Regions from separate parts of the Agrobacterium sp. NPDC058088 genome, predicted to be linked through region 2. Evidence: predicted binding sites of a transcription regulator. Region 2 holds the regulator's gene; each other region holds the start of a gene.
The links. Region 2 encodes PhoB, which activates phosphate uptake and scavenging genes when phosphate is short. Its sites were predicted from a motif close to TGTCATNNANCTGTCAT; they were not measured.
Positions count from the first base shown of each region.

Region 1: the regulator PhoB is predicted to act here: its motif matches at 1,829-1,845, upstream of ACFVTJ_RS08680 (DapH/DapD/GlmU-related protein).
Region 3: the regulator PhoB is predicted to act here: its motif matches at 1,721-1,737, upstream of ACFVTJ_RS13955 (YdcH family protein).
Region 4: the regulator PhoB is predicted to act here: its motif matches at 1,303-1,319, upstream of ACFVTJ_RS04555 (UDP-2,3-diacylglucosamine diphosphatase).

Region 1 is NZ_JBHVSU010000002.1:683,493-686,881, reverse strand. It holds gene ACFVTJ_RS08695 (esterase-like activity of phytase family protein) at 1-726, shown strand, start outside; gene ACFVTJ_RS08690 (hypothetical protein) at 863-1,210, shown strand; gene ACFVTJ_RS08685 (hypothetical protein) at 1,385-1,732, shown strand; gene ACFVTJ_RS08680 (DapH/DapD/GlmU-related protein) at 1,884-2,516, shown strand; gene ppx (exopolyphosphatase) at 2,547-3,389, opposite strand, start outside.
Region 2 is NZ_JBHVSU010000002.1:10,277-13,665, forward strand. It holds gene pstB (phosphate ABC transporter ATP-binding protein PstB) at 1-609, shown strand, start outside; gene phoU (phosphate signaling complex protein PhoU) at 706-1,431, shown strand; gene phoB (phosphate regulon transcriptional regulator PhoB) at 1,462-2,145, shown strand; gene ACFVTJ_RS05345 (GcrA family cell cycle regulator) at 2,435-2,968, opposite strand.
Region 3 is NZ_JBHVSU010000004.1:173,015-176,403, reverse strand. It holds gene ACFVTJ_RS13965 (thiamine phosphate synthase) at 1-512, opposite strand, end outside; gene ACFVTJ_RS13960 (sulfite exporter TauE/SafE family protein) at 617-1,381, shown strand; gene ACFVTJ_RS13955 (YdcH family protein) at 1,484-1,660, opposite strand; gene ACFVTJ_RS13950 (YdcH family protein) at 1,895-2,098, shown strand; gene purE (5-(carboxyamino)imidazole ribonucleotide mutase) at 2,146-2,613, shown strand; gene ACFVTJ_RS13940 (5-(carboxyamino)imidazole ribonucleotide synthase) at 2,625-3,389, shown strand, end outside.
Region 4 is NZ_JBHVSU010000001.1:907,977-911,365, forward strand. It holds gene ACFVTJ_RS04550 (NADP-dependent malic enzyme) at 1-1,144, opposite strand, end outside; gene ACFVTJ_RS04555 (UDP-2,3-diacylglucosamine diphosphatase) at 1,374-2,213, shown strand; gene ACFVTJ_RS04560 (IS4 family transposase) at 2,362-3,389, opposite strand, start outside.

The DNA of each region.
Region 1 (3,389 bases), 670 kb from region 2:
GGCGACATCGAGGTGAAGTCTCCCGATCACCCCACCCTGGCCCTGCCTGGCAACCCCACGCAGAAGATGCCGGCCTTCAACCTGAAACGCTCGGGCGGTTATGAAGGCATGGCACTCTCCAGGGATGGCTCCAAGCTCTACGGCCTTCTGGAGGGCCCGCTTTACATGGCCGACGGCCAGGTGGAGAAGACCGAGGACGGCGCAACCGCGCTGCGCATCATCGAACTCGACATCGCCAAGAAGGAATGGACCGGCCGCACCTGGCTTTATCCGCTGGCGCAGGGTGGCGAAGCCATCGGCGATTTCAACATGCTTGATGACGCGACCGCTCTCGTCATCGAACGCGACAACGGCGCCGGCACCGCCGACAAGGCCTGCGCCGACCCGAAGAAGCCGGAAGCGAACTGCTTTGCCGTGCCTTCCAAGGTGAAGCGCATCTACAAGATCGAATTTAATGACGCCAATGTCGGCAAGGCCGCGCGCAAGATCGGCTATATCGATCTCTTAAAAATCTCCGACCCTGACAACAAGAAGCGTCAGGGCGGCGGCAACGGTTATTATGACATGCCTTTCGTCACCATAGAGAATGTCGACCGTGTCGATGCCACGCATATCATCGTCGGCAATGACAACAACCTGCCCTTCTCGGCCGGCCGCGCGCTCGACAAGGCTGACGATAACGAATTCGTCCTGCTTGAGGTCAAGGATCTGCTCGACGCGAAATAAGACCCACGCTGCCGCCAATCGCTTTGGCAGCGGCGAGTGACCCGACGGAGCGCCCGGCAGACCAGTATCTGCATGGCGCTCCGTTCCGATTCGCCATACTTCAACGGAAACATGCTTGCGGAAAAGAAGACGTTTGATGCAGGATCATGCAGAGAGACTTTATTACGCCCTGAAGAAAAGCTGGTCGGGTGAGACCAGCAACCTTTGGTCACGCGACAACCCCGCAAAAGGGCAAGGCAGCGTCACCGCGCTGGTGGTTCAGGATATCTTCGGCGGCGAGCTTGCCAAGACCGCTGTCAGCGGTGCGGAGCATTTCTACAATATCGTCGAAGGCATTCGCTGGGACTTCACCTTCTCTCAATTCGATATTCCAATCGGTTATCAGGACCGGCTCGCCAGCCGCACGGAAGCCATGGCGACGATAACGCCGCTGCAATATGCCTATCTCAGCGCCTGCATCCGGAAGGCACTGGGGCACGGCTGAACCGGTTGCGATGCAGGTCTGCGCCATTGCCGTTTCGATCCACGTGGCCGGACATGGTGGCGAGCCATCGCGCCATGTTTCAGGACCACGATCTCAATCTTTCCCGTAAAGCGGACACAATCCATGCGATAATATCGCTTAGCGACATGGTTGTGCCGATAGGAGAGATATTCGATGAGTGAGAGTTGCCCGGTTCTGACACCGGCTGAGCGGCAAATTCAGGACATATTGCAGCGCAAGGAAGCGGCGATGATGGCCACGATTCAAGCAGCGCTTGAGCGCGCCAGCAAAGAGGTTTCCGAGGCATTACAGGCCGCCGATTCAGACGTGCAGCCCCCGCCCCGCGACTATTTTGCCGCTGTCGCTCATCAGCAGCTCTTTCTGCTCTTATGCGGTGCCGACCCGGAAACATTCGAGGGCGGAGACCCCGACATCGCCGGCCACATCATTCGGAACGCGCAGAACATAACCGAGCACTACTGGAAGAAAAACGACATTGGGGCCAAAGTCACCAATAGGTGATACCAATCCGCGAAGCGAGGGTGTTGCGCGAAGCAATAGGTATGATCCTCCTTTGTAAGGAGCTACCGATCACGACCGCACTGCTTCGCTATTCCGCGTCACAGGCCCTTCATCATTCCCGGTTAAGCAGGCGCAAAATCCGGAGACTGGAATGGACCCCACCGCACAGATCAAACGCCCGAAGCTCGCAGAGACCGTCATTCACGCGACGGCGAGCGTAAGAGATTCGAATATCGGCAGATGCTGCGAAATTCTGGCTGACACCTCGCTGCACAATGTCGAACTCGGGAATTACTCCTATCTCGGTCAGCGATGCATGGTGGGGGATGCGATAATCGGAAAGTTCTGCGCAATCGCCGCGGAGGTCAGGATAGGCGCCCCGAACCATCCGATGAACCGGCCATCCATGCATCGCTTCAGCTGTTGCCCGGAATATTACTCCGCCGATGCGGTGCGTGACGACGGCTTTTTCGACCAGCGAAAGCAGGATCGCGCCATCATCGGCCACGACGTCTGGATCGGCCACGGGGTTATCGTCTTGCCGGGCGTAACAGTTGGAGACGGCGCGGTGCTTGCGGCCGGTGCCGTCGTCACCAAGGACGTGCCGCCCTACACCATCGTCGGCGGTGTACCAGCAAAAATTATCCGCGAGCGCTTTTCACGATCCATCGCGGAGAAGCTTGCCGCGATCGCCTGGTGGGACTGGCCCTTCGAGACGATCATGGCGCGGCTTGCGGACTTCCAGTCGAACGATATCGAAGCCTTTTGCGAGCGCTGGGCCTAACCTGCGCCGGAAGCGGACTTCTCCCCCGGCTTATTCGAACACGAACGCCAGCCGCTTGCCGGTCAGCTTCGCCAGCTGCTGCAAACGCCCGTCCAGCCGCTCGCCGGCGAAATCGCAATAATCATGCGGCACTACAAATTCCAGATCGATATCCGGACTGTCGGACTTGCGGAATTTGAGGTGATCAACGACGCCCGGCATCGACGCCGAGAACAGATAGACGACACGCAACAGACCGCCGAGCAATTTGCCAAGTTCCTGAAGGCGTTCGCCCGCCATGGCCGCGAGCGGCTCCGTCGTGCCGTTATCGTTCAGACCTTCAAAGCGATAATAATTGGCCAAAGCAATATAGGCGCGGCCGGGATGGGTGATCGCCACGAAGGACGAATGGGCGATGATGTTGAGCGCCTGAAGCCCGCGATAATCCGGATGGGCCCGCCAGCTGATATCAGCCAAGAGGCAGGCCGCCTGCCGGTACCGGCTTTCCTCTTCGGTCTCGTCGATGCCGAAGACCGGGAAGGTGCGGCCGCTCCAGTCAGCCAGTTCGCGTGCATGTTCCGGCGAGCGGGCGCGCAGAATGGCAAGCTCATCGGCCGCGACCAGCAGCGGATCGGATTCCTGTTCCGCTTCCGAAAGCAGCGAATAAAGATAACCTTCGCGCACGCCCTGCGCCGAGAAGGCGATCTTTGCCGGCTTCATCATTTTCAGAACCTCGCGCATGGCGATGGCGCCAAACGGCAGGAGCGAACGGCGGTTCTTGGACACAGCCTGCCAGGCCGGGTCCTTGCTATCCCGCGAAACGATGACCTCCTCGAGAAAATTCAGCATTTCCTCCAGCGGCAATTCATAACCCTGCATCATATGCAGCGGATA
Region 2 (3,389 bases):
AACCGTATGAACGACACGATCGACGGCTGCCGGGTCACCGGCAAGATCACGCTCGACACCGACGATATCTACGATCAGGCGATCGATGTCGTTGAACTGCGCGCCCGTGTCGGCATGGTGTTCCAGAAGCCGAACCCCTTCCCGAAGTCGATCTATGAAAACATTTCCTACGGTCCGCGCATCCACGGTCTCGCCCGCAACAAGGCGGATATGGATCAGATCGTCGAGCACAGCCTGCAGAAGGCCGGTCTCTGGAACGAGGTGAAGGACCGCCTGCAGGAATCCGGCACGGGTCTTTCCGGTGGCCAGCAGCAGCGCTTGTGCATTGCCCGCGCCGTTGCCGTCAGCCCGGAAGTTATTCTGATGGACGAGCCCTGCTCGGCGCTCGACCCGATCGCGACTGCAAAGGTCGAGGAACTGATCCACGAGCTGCGTACCAACTACACGATCGTTATCGTCACGCACTCCATGCAGCAGGCGGCGCGTGTTTCCCAGCGCACGGCTATGTTCCACCTTGGTCACCTTGTCGAAGAAAACGAAACCGACAAGATGTTCACCAATCCGGACGACCAGCGCACGCAGGACTACATCATGGGCCGCTTCGGCTGATCCCGGCCGGCGTTTTATCGAAACCGAACAAGACTGGTGCCTCTGCCGTGCCCGCTTCGGGGTACGTGCATGCAGGCCAAGCCGGAGGACTAGACCATGACACAGACAACGACCCATTCGCATATTCTGTCGGCCTATGACGACGAACTGAAATTCCTCACGCGTCGTATCGCCGAAATGGGCGGTCTCGCGGAACAGATGTGTGCCGACGCCGTGCGTGCGCTCGTCAACTCCGACGCCGCACTCGCCCAGAAGGTCATTTCCGACGACGCGATCCTCGACCATTCCGAGCGCGAGATCGGCGACAAGGCCATCGTCACCATCGCCAGGCGCCAGCCGATGGCGGCAGACCTTCGCGAGATCATCGGCACGCTGCGTATTGCAGCGGACCTCGAACGTGTTGGCGACCTCGGTAAGAACACTGCCAAGCGTGTCATCGCGGTTGCCGGAACGGGCGTGCCGCGCAAGCTCGCCCGCGGCATAGAGCACCTGTCGGAGTTGGCGCTGGTACAGCTCAAGGAAGTCCTCGACGTCTATTCGACACGTTCGGCGGAGAAGGCCAATGCCATCCGCGAGCGCGACGAGGAAATCGACGCCATGTATACGTCGCTCTTCCGTGAGCTTCTGACCTACATGATGGAAGATCCGCGCAACATCACCACCTGCACGCATCTTCTGTTCTGCGCCAAGAACATCGAGCGTATCGGCGACCACGCCACCAATATCGCCGAGACGATCTATTACATGACCACCGGCAGCCAGCCGGAAGGCGAACGTCCGAAGGACGACAGTTCCAACACGCTCGGTTCGGTTACCGAGTAACAGACAAGCAGCGGCTTGCGGAGTTAGTATATGGTGCCCAAGATTGCAGTTGTGGAAGATGAGGAAGCTCTGAGCGTCCTGCTTCGTTACAATCTCGAGGCTGAGGGATACGACGTCGACACGATACCCCGTGGCGATGAGGCGGAAATCAGGCTGCAGGAGCGTATTCCGGATCTTCTCATCCTGGACTGGATGCTGCCTGGCGTTTCCGGCATCGAGTTGTGCCGGCGGCTCCGAATGCGGCCGGAAACCGAACGTCTGCCCATCATCATGCTGACGGCGCGTGGCGAAGAGAGCGAGCGCGTTCGTGGCCTTGCCACCGGCGCCGACGATTATGTCGTCAAGCCGTTCTCGACGCCGGAACTCATGGCCCGCGTCAAGGCCATGCTGCGCCGGGCGCGCCCCGAGGTTCTGTCTTCGGTGCTGAAATGTGGCGATATAGAACTGGATCGCGAGACCCATCGCGTTCACCGCAAAAGCCGCGAAGTGCGTCTCGGCCCGACGGAATTCCGCCTGCTGGAGTTCCTGATGACTTCTCCGGGCCGGGTGTTCTCCCGCTCGCAGTTGCTGGATGGCGTCTGGGGCCATGATATCTACGTCGATGAGCGTACCGTCGACGTGCATGTCGGACGCCTGCGTAAGGCGCTCAATTTTTCCCATATGCAGGACGTCATCCGCACCGTGCGCGGTGCCGGATATTCGATGGAAGCCTGATCGGAACCGAACTGACGGTTCCCCTCAGCATGACGTTCCGCCAAAATGAAAAGGCCCGAAACCGGGATGGTGTCGGGCTTTTTCATTTTGAACCTTCCGCAAGCACGATACTTTCATCTGCTTGACGAGCGGTTGAGAGCCCACCGAAATCCGGATTGAAGGGCGAAACCCGACGACGATGAATAGGCCTTGGTGTTCTGCTATAGCCGTCCGGGAAGCGTCGTACGTGTCACAAAAAAACGGGCCCGAAGGCCCGTAGTTTTTGAGTGTCAAATGCGTGCCGCAACACTCAAGCCTTACGGCGCTCGCTGACCGGCTGGTAGGCGAGCTTCGCATGGAACTTGCAATAGGGCGAAGATTCCAGCGCTTCACAACCGCAGAAATGGAAATCGTCTTTCAAGGGATCGCCAACCGGCCACTTGCAGGTGCGCTCGGTGAGTTCCGTCAGCGTCAGGCGACGGGAAATCGGGGTGACAACGTTTCTGGACGGAACGTAATCGAGGACTTCCGCAGTCTCGATGCCGATATCTTCCTGAAGAGCCGTTGCTGCGTTAGAACGCGTCAGAACCCGAGCAGGCGCGGTGCCGACGCGGCCCACGAAATTCGTCGCGCGTGGAGCGGGGGCCGCGGCACGCTTGGGAGCGGAACGCGCCGAAGTGACCGGACCGCCAGCCTTGACGCGTCCCGGCAGGTTAAGACGGTGGACCTTGCCGATGACGGCATTGCGGCTGACACCGCCCAGCTGTGCTGCTATCTGGCTGGCGCTAAGCCCTTCGGACCACAATTTCTTGAGTTTCTCGACCCGTTCGTCTGTCCAGTTCATGCCGCTTCTCCGCTTTTCGCGTGTATTTTCGGCAGAATCCCTCTCCGTCTCGCGGGATGTGCCGCGAGTGTGGTTTCTGCCTGATTTTTGGTGACTAGTTCCGCCGCAATGCAGTCTAGTAATTAGCGATTAACCTAGTGCCACGCAGACTCCGTGGCAAGAGTCACGGGAATCATCTCGAATCGATTTTCCGGTTTTCCCCAACTTGCTGGCGAGTAGAGTCAGAAAGGCAACACCTGGGGTCTGCCGAGCCGCCACCTACTAGGGCTTGATAAGCCTAGGAAATACGGACTTTTGTTGACATCGGCAGGCGAAGTGACAATAGTGCCCGTGCCGCCGCGAGGCGGCATTTTTGATTTTCAGGCGAGGGATAACCTCACTAGCCTATTGACAACCGTCTGACAGCGCATTTGCGCAAGGA
Region 3 (3,389 bases), on a different contig from region 2:
GACGGATCCGTGCCGCCCATGACGATGGCCGGAATTTCGATCATCGATGCCCACCACTCGCCAAGCGCCAGATTTTTGGGATGCGCCTCCGGCTTGATATCGCCTTCCAGCTTTCCAAAGAACACATAGTCCGGATTACACTCACCCTGCTCCAGCGCCTTGTGGCGGTCGTCCGCATTGCCGCCGCCAACAATCAGCTTCGGCGTGAATTTTTCCACCGCCTCGGCAAGCGCCTCTGCATTACCCACCACATGCAGACCATCCGCCTTTACCCGACCGGCGACCCGGCTGTCACCGGCGACAAGCGCTGCCGCCCCCGCCTTCTGGACGACGGGTACAATCAGTTCCGCGCGTTTTTGAAAGGCGGCGTCATCCAGGCCGTATTGTGGAATGATGACCGAAGCGACATCGCCGCCCCGCAATGCTTCTTCCACCTCTGTCGCCTGCTTTTGCGCATCGTCCGCTTGCGGAACGATCAGGACAAGGCGGCAACGGTCTTCAACAATGCTCATCGTTTCGTCCATTTCAGGCAGAGAACGCTTATGACGCGATCTGCACTCGTTTTCATATGACAAATCCGATAAACCGGACCGGCGAAAGGATCAACCATACATCCATGCTGACCGATTTTCATTTTTATCTCGTCGCCATTCCCGCAGTCGTGCTTGTTGGCCTTTCGAAGGGGGGGCTTGGCGGCGCGCTGGCGCTGATGGGTGTGCCGCTGATGGCGCTTGCCGTTTCACCCGTGCAGGCGGCAGCGATCTTCCTGCCGATCCTGATCGTTATGGATCTTGTGGCGCTCTGGGCTTGGCGGCATCACAATCATCGGGAAACGCTGCTCATCATGCTGCCCGGCGCCATCGCGGGCATCGCGCTCGGCTGGGCCACCTCAAGTCTCATCTCCGCTGATGCCATGCGTCTTGTCGTCGCCTCGGTCACGATCCTGTTCGTGCTGCGCTACTTCTATGAGAGCTACAAAAGCCGCAATGGCCAGGAGATCCCGGCCAAACCGCAAAGACCGGCTGCCGCCACGCTCTGGTCCAGCCTCTCGGGTTATGCAAGCTTCGTCGCCCACGCGGGCGGCCCGCCTTTCCAGATTTATGTTCTGCCGCTGAAGCTCGATCCGAAGACCTATACCGGCATGAGCGTGCGCTTCTTCGCCATCATGAATGCGATCAAGCTCATTCCTTATTTTGCGCTCGGCGCGCTGGACGCCACCAACCTCAAAACATCGGCGAGCTTGCTGCCAGTGGCGATGCTGGCGACACTTGCTGGCGCCAGGGTGGTGAAATATCTGAAACCCGCTGTGTTTTATCCGCTGATGTATGCGATGGCGCTGATAGCGGCGCTGAAACTGCTTTGGGACGGGCTGCCATTCTAAAACCGGGCAATAAAAAGCTCTGGCAACAGGTTTTCGCTGCCAGAGCTTAAAGGCTCAGACCACCGACCCTTCATTCATCGAGGGCCGGTGATCCGGCATGAATTAATGTCTTGTGGAGGCCTTGAGCCTCTGTAGTTCATCCTTCAGGCGCAGTTTTCGACGTTTAAGGTCCGCGATCTCTCTATCGTCAGACGACGGGGAAGCAAGAATACTTTCGAGCTCCTCCTCCAGAGCACCGTGTTTCTTTTCGAGCGATGCAATATGAGCCTGAATGGTCATGCGGCACGTCCTTCCTTTTTGAACCTACCTCCAGCTCTCCATCGCTGGAGTTTCAGGTTTACGACGGCAATGTGACACGGATCGCGCCGCTTGTCGAAGGCGAAATGAAGGCAATAAGTGGGCAATTTGGTCGCAAGGGATAACTTCCCGTTACCGCGATTTGATGATAGAGGCTCGTGAACGATCAGATACGCGCCGGAGCCGATCCGGCTGGCATAAAATGGGGATGACGAGATGCCCGATCAGGACCAGGCGGACATCAGGCTCACGCTGGCGCGGCTGCGCCAGGAGCATGAGGATTATGACGCGGCGATCAACGCGATGATCCAGACCAGCTGTGATGCGCTGAGAATACAGCGCATGAAAAAGAAGAAGCTGGCCGTCAAGGACAAGATGACCCAGCTTGAAGACCAGGTCATTCCCGATATCATCGCCTGAGCCGGAGAGATTACGTGACAGCAGAAACGCCCCCCGTCGCCATCATCATGGGCAGCCAGTCCGACTGGGAGACCATGAAGAACGCCGCCGATACGCTGGATGCGCTCGATATCGAATACGAAGCCCGTATCATTTCCGCCCACCGCACCCCGGACCGGCTTTATGACTTCGCCAATGGCGCGAAGGACGAAGGCTTCAAGGTCATCATCGCCGGTGCGGGCGGTGCTGCCCACCTGCCAGGCATGACAGCCTCAATGACGCCGCTTCCTGTCTTTGGCGTTCCGGTTCAGTCCAAGACCATGTCCGGTCAGGACAGTCTCTATTCCATCGTGCAGATGCCCGCCGGCATTCCCGTCGGCACGCTCGCCATCGGCAAGGCTGGCGCCATCAACGCCGCTCTTCTGGCCGCTGCCGTCCTCGCGCTCAGCGATGAGGATCTGGCCGACCGGCTGGATGCCTGGCGCGCGCGCCAGTCGGCTGCCGTCGCGGAATATCCCATGGACAGCGCCCAGTGACGAAAAAAGTGATGGCAAAGACGACCAACCTGACCATCGGCATCATCGGTGGCGGGCAGCTCGGGCGCATGCTGGCGATGGCCGCCGCCCGTCTCAACCACCGTACCATCGTGCTGGAGCCGCAGGCCGATTGTCCGGCGGCGCAAGCCTGCAATGACCAGATCGTTGCGGCTTACGATGACGAAAAGGCGCTTGCGGAACTCGCAAGCCGCTGTGATGTCGTGACCTACGAATTCGAAAACGTGCCTGTCGCGGCGGCCGAAAAACTTAGCGTCTCCGTGCCCGTCTACCCGCCCGCACAGGCGCTAAGCGCATCGCAGGATCGCTTGACGGAAAAGCGCTTTCTCAACGATTGCGGTATTCCAACTGCCGATTTCCGCGCCGTGGACAGCCAGGAAGGGCTGGAAGCCGCGTTGGCCGCCTTCGGCGGCAAAGGTGTGCTGAAAACCCGTCGCATGGGTTATGACGGCAAGGGCCAGCGTCTCTTCCGGGGTGGCGAAGACCTCGCAGGCGCCTTTGCGGCGCTCGGCGGCGTGCCACTAATCCTCGAAAGCTTTGTCGCCTTCGAGCGGGAGATTTCCGTTATTGCCGCCCGTTTTCAGGACGGCACCGTCACCTGTTACGATCCGGCCGAGAACGTCCATCTGAACGGCATCCTGCACACATCGACCGTTCCGGCAGCACTCTCGGATGCCGCAAAGGCTGTTGCGGTACAATCGGCTGAGAAGCTTCTCGCAGCGCTCGATTACGTCGGCGTTATCGGCATCGAATTCTTC
Region 4 (3,389 bases), on a different contig from region 2:
CGCCGGTATAGGCCTTGGCGGCCACTTCGGAAACTTCCTCACGCGCCAATTCCGCGATGGCCTGCACGGCGGCCATCTTCATTTCCTCGTTGATCGTCGTCGCGCCGCAATCCAGCGCCCCGCGGAAGATATAGGGGAAGCACAGCACGTTGTTGACCTGGTTCGGGAAGTCCGAGCGGCCGGTGCAGATCATCGCATCCGGGCGGGCCGCACGGGCCGCCTCCGGCATGATTTCCGGATTGGGGTTGGCAAGCGCCAGGATCAGCGGGTTTTCCGCCATGCGCTCCAGCAGTTCCGGCTTCAGCACACCGGCTGCGGAAAGGCCGAGGAAGACATCCGCGCCGTCGATCGATTCGGCCAGAACGCGCTTGTCGGTCTTCTGGGCGTAGACTTCCTTCCACTCGTCCATCAGCGAATTACGGCCGTCATAAACGAGGCCTTCAATGTCGTGGACCCAGATATTTTCTTTCTTCGCGCCCATGGCGACAAGCAGATTGAGGCAGGCAAGGGCTGCCGCACCGGCGCCTGACGCAACGATCTTGACGCTCGACAGCGACTTGCCAGCTAGTTCCAGCGCGTTGGTGACTGCGGCGGCGACGATGATCGCGGTGCCGTGCTGGTCGTCGTGGAAGACGGGAATATTCATCTTCTCACGCAGCTGACGCTCCACCTCGAAACATTCCGGCGCCTTGATGTCCTCAAGGTTGATGCCGCCGAAGGTGGGTTCCAGCGCTGCGATGGTGGAAACCATGTCATTGATGCCGGGCGCGTCGATCTCGATGTCGAAAACGTCGATGCCGGCGAATTTCTTGAAGAGGACGGCCTTGCCTTCCATCACGGGCTTGGAAGCGAGCGGGCCGATATTGCCGAGGCCGAGAACGGCCGTGCCGTTGGAGATGACGGCGACGAGATTGGCGCGGGCGGTGTAATCTGCCGCCATTTCCGGATTTTCATGGATGGCGAGGCAGGGGGCGGCCACACCCGGCGAATAGGCGAGCGCCAGATCGCGCTGGTTGCCGAGCGGCTTGGTGGCCTGGATTTCCAGCTTGCCGGGGCGTGGGTAGCGGTGGAAAAAGAGCGCCTGTTCCTCGATGTCGGCCTTTGCCGTGTTGGCGGGCGTGTTGTTCTTATCGTGAGAGGTCATGTCTTCCACCGTCGTATCTGGTTTTATTTCGGACCCCTGAATACAACAAACTTACCCGTGGTACAGCCGTTATTTGACCGCACCTTATGCAAATGCGGCCATGGCTTATTCGCGTTTTCGTGAAAGCTTTCGTCATATTCCCTATAAAAACCGGCGTCTGTCATGTTGCTGAAACACGAGTCTGGTTCTGAGAGGTAAGAAAGCCGCAGGGACGCAACCGAACAGGGGGATGAAATCCGTGGCCGGTCAAATCGAAACCAGACAGTTCAGAACGCTTTTCATTTCGGATGTTCATCTCGGCTCCAAGGCGGCCAAGACGGATTATCTGCTCGACTTCCTCAGACATCACGAAGCCGAAACGATCATCATGGTCGGCGACATCGTCGACGGCTGGCGGCTGCGCCGCAGCTGGTACTGGCCGCAGGGCTGCAACGACGTGGTGCAGAAGCTGCTGCGCAAGGCCCGCAAGGGAACGCGCATCGTCTATATTCCCGGAAACCACGACGAATTCCTGCGGGAATTTCCCGGCATGCATTTTGGCGGCATCGAAGTAGCCGAGCGGATGATCCACGAGGCAGCCGACGGCAAGAAATATCTGGTCATCCATGGCGACGAGTTCGATGTGGTTGTGCGCAATGCCCGCCTGCTCGCCTATCTGGGCGACTGGGCCTATGATGCGGCGATCGCCATCAACATCGCCCTTGCCGCCGTGCGCCGCCGCATCGGTCTGCCTTACTGGTCGTTTTCGGCCTGGGCCAAGCTGCAGGTCAAACACGCTGTCAACTTCATCGGCGAGTTCCAGCGCGTGGTGGCGGATGAAGCCCGGCGCAACAATGTGGATGGGGTGATCTGTGGTCACATTCACCACGCCGTGATGGAAGACATGGACGGCATCCGTTACATCAACACCGGCGACTGGGTGGAAAGCTGCACGGCGATTGCCGAGAACGCCGATGGCAGCTTCGAGTTGATCACCTGGATGCAGACGAGCGAAGTGGTTGCCGAGCAGACATCGGACGAGATGGAGCCGGTAAATATTCCGGGGCTGATTGGCAAGCACGCGGCCTGATTGGGGTCGGTTCAACAGGCAGGGCGATCCCTAAGGGCGGGATGGTTCAGCTCTCTGTCGTCATCCTTGGGCTTGTCCCAAGGATCTGCAACCAATTGATTTCGCGCGACGTGGATAGATTCTCGGGACAAGCCCACTGCTGTCCGGTTTAAATTTGCGGCCATTGGAAGGCTATCTGGTTTTGGTTTGTGGGTTTGTCTGGTGGCGGGTTGAGAAGCCGATCGGTGCGTCGTCGGTGCATGAGGTTTGCGCGTACCAGCCTGGCGAAGGCGAGTGGGCTTGGCACGGTCTTCTGGTCAGCCTGCGCCAATCGCAGCAGCAGGTAAGCGATCAGAGCGACAGCGATCTGGATGCGCACGGCATTTTCTGACGTGCCGAGGAAATGGCCGATCTTCAGCGTCTGCTTGACCCAGCGGAAGAACAGTTCGATCGCCCAACGGCGCTTGTAGAGATCGGCGATCTCGTGAGCCGGTGCATCGAGATCACTGGAGAATATGCGCAACACCTTTCCCGTCTCGGTCCTGATGGTGATCTCGCGGACCGGATCGCTGAACGGATTTTTGCGGCTTTTGGCCTGGCGGGCCGGCAACAGGCCGATGCGGTCGGACAGGATGACACCGTCGCCGTCCACCGCCTGCTCATGGGTGACCGTCAGCGGCGTGTGCGACTTGAACCGGGTGACGATCCGGCATCCGGCTTTGTCCAGCTTGGCCCACCAGCCGAAATCATAATAGCCAAGATCAAAGACATAGGTTGCGCCTGATGCGATCGGCATGGCCTTGGCAGCCGTGATGTCGTTGATATTGGCCGGCGTGACCGCCGCATAGATCGGTTGTTCGGCATCCGCATCGTAGACGATGTGGACCTTGACGCCGCAGGCTTGATGGGAAAACCGCGCCCACTGCGATCCGGCACCGGAGAGGCGAACCCCTGTCGCATCGATGAGGTAGGTTGCCTCGCCCACCGCCCGGCGCAGGCCGCGTCCCGCCATCGCCACCATCTGCGCAAACAGCCCGGCAAAGACAGGGCTCGGACGCAGACGATTGGCATCGGCAAGCGTCGAGCGCGACACCGGCTTTGCGCCGACATGATAGAGCCGTGCAGAGTGGCTCTCAAGGCCAAAGACGATCTCGCGCAGGCTCACCGAACCCGCCAACTGCCCATACAGGAGGGCGA